2 regions of the Pseudoalteromonas sp. C2R02 genome follow, and region 1 is predicted to be linked to the other one. Evidence: predicted binding sites of a transcription regulator. Region 1 holds the regulator's gene; the other holds the start of a gene.
What was found. The regulator FNR, encoded in region 1, switches genes on or off when oxygen is low (the NO sensors DNR and NnrR bind a similar motif). The targets are predictions, from matches to a motif close to TTGATCTAGATCAA.
Positions count from the first base shown of each region.

Region 1 (3,117 bases):
AAATTAAGACAAAACCTAACAAAACGAAAGATCCAAAGAATAATCAGCCGCTATGACAGAGTCTTTATTTTTTACCGCTTTTTTTATGGGTCTAGCTGGTAGTGGGCACTGTATTGCTATGTGTGGTGGTATTGCATCATCTTTACAATTTGCGATTGAAGACAAAACAAAAGCACAACAATATGCCCTACTTTATAATTTAGGCAGATTATTAAGCTATAGTATTTGCGGCGCTTTAGTAGGTGGCATTAGTTCTGTTTTTGCTAAACAATCAAACGATTTTTCTTTATTTTTATCTTTTATAAGTGGTATTTTTATGGTGCTTGTAGGCCTATATATCATGCGTTTGACAGCAAGCTTAAATTGGTTAGAAAAATTTGGGAAATTCGCAATATGGCAGCATATTGTTAAATTGAATAAATACTTATTACCACTCAATACAAAGAAAAAAGCATTGGCATATGGTGCGCTTTGGGGCTGGTTACCTTGTGGATTAGTTTATTCTGCATTAACTTGGGCTATCACAACACAAAGTGCGAGTTCAGGCGCATTATTTATGGCTAGTTTTGCTTTAGGCACCTTACCTGCCATGATAGGGTTAAGTTTTGCAGCACAAACTATCAATAACTGGCTCAATAACAGCATAATCCGTATTGTTCTAGGTAATATCTTAGTATTTTACGGTTTATACCTTTTAGCTATTGCAACCCAAAACGCACTGCATTAATCTATAGTAGTAGTTTAAAATAGACGGAATTTCAATGGATCTTAAAAATAAAATACCGACAAGTTCAAATTGCCAAATTAGCTGTAATAGTTGTAGCATCAGTCAGTTATGCTTACCTGTAACACTTAATGAAAGCGAAATGGGTAAACTTGATGATATCATCGAACGTAAAAAACCATTTCATAAAGGCGATTTACTATTTGAAGCCGGCAAAAAATTAAATTCTATTTTTGCGGTCCGCTCAGGTTCGTTTAAATCTTATACCATCTCTGAACAAGGTGATGAGCAAATCACTGACTTTCATCTAGCAGGTGATATTATTGGTTTTGATGGTATATTTAAAATGGAACATCAAAGTTATTCACAGGCTATGGAAACTGCTATGGTATGTGAAATCCCTTTCACTACTTTAGATGAGTTATCTGGAAAATTACCAAAATTACGCCAACAAATAATGCGCATGATGAGTAGTGAAATCAACTACGATCAAGAGATGTTATTACTTTTAAACAAAAAAACAGCCGAAGAAAGATTAGCTGCTTTTATTTGTAATTTATCTCAACGATTTGGTGAACGTGGATTTTCTAAAAAAGAATTTAGATTAACTATGACACGTGGAGAAATTGGAAACTACCTTGGTTTAACAGTAGAAACCATTAGTCGACTATTGAGCCGCTTCCAAAAGTCAGATGTAATAAAAGTTGAAGGTAAATTCATTACCATTATTGATCTTGAGCAATTGAATACAATTGCAGGTACCAAATCTAAAAGCGAATAATTTCGTCTTTGTATATTGATCTTAGACAATTTTTTTTCATTTAAACCTGTCAAATCTGCTAACTTAACTTACACTAAAAGTAAGCAAATTTGAGAGGTTAAATGATGAATACAATAAAAAAAATACTTGCAGTAATTGATCCAAGTAAATCAGAACAAACCGCTTTAAAACGTTCATTTGAATTAGCACAAAAATCTGGTGCTAAAATCACTGCATTTTTAACCATATACGATTTTTCCTATGAAATGACGACTATGCTATCTCTTGATGAAAGAGAGGCTATGCGTAATGCTGTTATAAATGACAGAATTTCATGGATTAATTCGTTAATAGAGCAATACAAAGAAACTTTAGATATTGACTGCAAGGTTATATGGCATAATCGCCCTTTCGAATCAATTATACAAACCGTACTTAATGAAAACTACGATATTGTTTTAAAAGGTACCCACGAACATGCAACTTTAAAATCAGTGATATTTACGCCAACTGACTGGCATTTAATTAGAAAATGTCCTTGCCCTGTATTATTAATAAAAGAGCACTTATGGCCTGCAAAAGGCAATATCATCGCAGCTGTGAATGCTTCTGCTGATGATGAACAACATCTTGCTCTTAATCAAAGAATAATGAATGATGCAAAATTCATTTCAAACCTCATCGATGGCAATTTACATATTGTAAACTCCTTCCCTGGCACACCAGTTAATATTGCTATTGAAATTCCTGAATTTGATCCCACTCAATTTAATGAATCTGTTAAAGTGCATCATACTCAGGCATGCCACGAACTTGCGCAACAGCATGATATTCCCCAAAGCCAATGTCATATTAAAGAAGGCTTACCAGAAGATGTCATACCCATTATTGCTAATGAATTGGATGCAGAGTTAATTGTTATGGGAACAATCGGCAGAACGGGTCTCAGTGCAGCTTTAATTGGTAATACAGCTGAACATGTTATAGATACCTTAAATTGTGATGTTCTAGCCTTAAAACCTGATGGTTATATTAGCCCATTGGCTAAATAACCTTATGTGGCTATCAATCTAAGATAGCCACCCATATTTTTTGCAAAGCAGCAAAACACCTGCTCACCAATTTCACTAAAAAATATTTTTACTCGCTAACTTTTAATTTTGCTTTATAATACGGCGCTAATTTTATAGCTCAGCTTTCTATTATCATTATAGGGTCCTTAATGTCATCACCTGCTTCTCATTCTGCTCAAACCAAGGCTAAACACACTTTAAATAAATTAGAAAAACGCCTGAGACGTAGCACGGGACAGGCTATTAAAGATTTTAATATGATAGAAGATGGTGATCGCATCATGGTATGTTTATCTGGTGGTAAAGATAGCTATGCGATGTTAGATATCTTAATGCAATTAAAACGTGTCGCTCCTATCAAATTTGAATTAGTCGCAGTTAACTTAGATCAAAAACAACCTGGTTTTCCTGAACATATCTTACCTGAATATCTAGAAACTTTAGATATTGAATACAAAATTGTTGAAGAGAATACCTATAAAATTGTGACAGATATAATTGAAGAAGGAAAAACAACTTGTTCATTATGTTCTCGATTAAGACGCGGTATATTGTATCGT
Region 1 is NZ_JAHKQC010000028.1:45,528-48,644, reverse strand. It holds gene ccoS (cbb3-type cytochrome oxidase assembly protein CcoS) at 1-56, shown strand, start outside; gene KO527_RS10330 (sulfite exporter TauE/SafE family protein) at 53-727, shown strand; gene fnr (fumarate/nitrate reduction transcriptional regulator Fnr) at 762-1,505, shown strand; gene uspE (universal stress protein UspE) at 1,610-2,536, shown strand; gene ttcA (tRNA 2-thiocytidine(32) synthetase TtcA) at 2,707-3,117, shown strand, end outside.

Region 2 (3,117 bases), on a different contig from region 1:
AACTCAAAGGGATCCAGTATATAAGGCCTATGATGAATGGGACAACAATCACATAGGTTAACATCAAAATCCGCCAAAGTTTTGGGCCGCTATTTAGCTCCATAAATACATCCGTGATTTGTTGTCCTTTATACATGGCAGCCGCTAAAACTAACCAAATAGTATAGACTTGTGAAATATCATTGTTATCCTGAGCAAAACCACCAACTATCACTGACTCAACTGTTAATCCGATTAATACAATAAAACTAATTATGAACTGTTTAAAAGTCATCTTCAAACTCTCTAGTTTAGAATATATATTAATGGGAATAAGATAATCCACACTAAATCGACCATATGCCAATAACAGCCACCAGCTTCAAACCCTGAAGTTTGATCTGCTTTATATACGCCATTAGCCGCTTTTTTAGCAATAAAAGCTAAAATTATCATGCCCAATAAAACATGCATAAAGTGGAAAAAGGTAATTAAAAAATAAAGCATAAAAAACGTATTTGTTGATATTCCAAACCCAGCTTCAATTAATACTTGGTATTCCCATGATTTAGTACAAACATATATACATGCAATTAATAGTGCAATTATAAGATGTTGTGCTGCTTTGGTATTTTCTGACTGTTTAATTGCATGAACACTTAATGCCACAAAATAACTACTTGTGATAAGTGCTAGGGTATTTATTATTCCTGCAATGGGGTGAAGATGGGCTTGACCCGATATAAACATTTGCGGATTTAACTGCTTAGTAACAGCAAAAGCGATAAATAGAATCGCAAATACTGTCAGTTCAGCTAAAATAAAAAACCACATGGCTAAATCGCCAGGTAGTTTTTTATCATTGGTATTTATGTCTATTTCATTTTGCATTGTTTTTATTCATCAAAATAAATTCGTGCAACATCCATTAATGCTTCAACTGTAATAGGATCATCGGTTAATGGCTCTGCTAAACAGCATCGGCATACTTCAAGTGCCGGCATACCACTAGACATCATGCGTGCCGCATAAATAAGCAAACGAGTTGATGCCACTTCATCTAAGTCGTTATCTTCTAACCGGCGCAATGCGCCAGCAAGCTCAATTAATTTATAAGCCAGATGTGCGTCAATATTACATTCTTTCATTAAAATTTCTTGTTCTACTTTAGGTTCTGGGTAATCAAACCTAAGTGCTACAAAACGCTGACGTGTACTTGGCTTCATGCCTTTTAGTAAATTTTGATAACCCGGATTATATGAAACAACTAACATAAAACCCTTTGCGGCTTCTAATAGTTCACCCGTTCTTTCTAGTGGGAGTATACGGCGGTCATCGGCCAATGGATGCAATACAACCGTTGTATCTTTTCGTGCTTCAACAACTTCATCTAAATAACAAATGCCACCTTCTCGCACAGCACGTGTTAAAGGACCATCTTGCCAATAAGTGCCATTTGGCCCTATTAAGTGACGCCCAACTAAATCAGCTGCCGTTAAATCGTCATGGCAAGCAACTGTATATAAAGGTTTATTTAATTTTTCAGCCATATGCTGAACAAACCGGGTTTTACCACACCCAGTTGGCCCTTTAATTAAAACGGGTAATTGATGTTCATAAGCATACTCAAATAGAGATATTTCATTTTTTTGTTCTTGATAAAATAATTCTTTTTGATCTGATTCTATTTCGATAATATTATCAGTTGAAGCTGCAGATGTTTGAGTCATAAAAAGAAAACCTTAAGCACATATTGTTGTTAGCTATAAGGTACTCTTGTTATATGAGAGTGGTTTTGATTTTGATCAAGTCAAATGAGAACTCGCATCAACTTGGTTTAATAATAACTTCACTTTTCTTTAGGAATGTATTTTGCTGCGGGGCGATCGATGTCAATCGCTTGGGGACCATCTACCCATTTTAATAACGTCCCTTCAGGGTTATCTTTTTGTACTTCTTGGCATGCAGAAATACATTGCGCGCACTGTGTACAGGTAAACTTAGCCCGTTTCATGTTTCGTGTAGGAAGACGCATTGGGCAGGCCTTATCACATGCTTTATCACACTCTCTACAGGCTTTTGCACGTGTACGATCAAACTTTACTGCCATCGCTTGTTTATTTGCCATCCATATAAGACTTTGAAATAAACCCAAAGCACAACCGTATTTACAAAATATGTGACGCGCAAAAATAAAATCGAAAGAAAATACACAAGTCGCAGCGATTAGAAATATGGTTGATCCAAAGCCTACTTCTAAATTAACCAAGTCAATAAGCAATGGTACGGGCGGCATTAAATAACTGAGTAAACCTACAGCCCAAGTGAATGCCATACTGATACTAATAGCCGCAACAATAAGCCTAGGAATAATAGCTTGATTCTGCTTTTCAGGCTTTTCCCATAATGTAACCCGATTTAATTGTTTCAACATCACTTGGTTTATCATTTCTACAACCGAAAAATGTGGGCACAACCAACCACAATAGATACGCCCAAACTTCCAAATTAAAATAAGAGAAGTGCCTACAAAAGCAATGGCAGGTAAGAATACTTTTAAAAATATAATAGTTGTTGCTTGTACAGTGGTACCTCCTTGATGGATAACGCTCTCAAGACCTAATGTCCATTGGTGGCCAAAAAATATAAAATGCCCTAAAGTTAAATCAAAACGAAAAATATCTAAAAGGGGAGCGAATAAAAAAAGTAAGAAAAATAATGTACGTGTCATTGTTCTTGAATGCTGATAAGTCATGAGAATACTGCTTTATGAGCTGGTTTTGAACAATTTTAGCAATAACTAGCACCACTAAAATTGATCAAAGTCTTGTTTAATTAAAAGAATGTCTAATATTTATCTCGATCATCTTATTTATAACCACGCTCAATTAAATGTTGCGTATATTGTTTATCAGTACCATTAATATGTTTTATCAACCAATTTGTTAAAAATTCACACACTTCTTCAAATACTTCATGGCCTTTCTCGTTATATTTATCTTGCATATGGGATATTTGATTTATCATATCTTGATGTTGTTTTTTATGTTCATCAAAATTAGGGTAATCATTATCACTCATAATTTCTTCTTCTCGTTCAAAATGATATTTAGTGTAATCAATTAAATCATCCAATGC
Region 2 is NZ_JAHKQC010000034.1:205,995-209,111, forward strand. It holds gene KO527_RS14170 (cytochrome C oxidase subunit IV family protein) at 1-274, opposite strand, end outside; gene KO527_RS14175 (cytochrome c oxidase subunit 3 family protein) at 286-870, opposite strand; gene KO527_RS14180 (CbbQ/NirQ/NorQ/GpvN family protein) at 876-1,709, opposite strand; gene KO527_RS14185 (4Fe-4S binding protein) at 1,829-2,734, opposite strand; gene KO527_RS14190 (bacteriohemerythrin) at 2,848-3,117, opposite strand, start outside.
Region 2: KO527_RS14180 (CbbQ/NirQ/NorQ/GpvN family protein) is a predicted target of FNR. The motif match lies at 1,775-1,788, and genes of this name have one in related genera.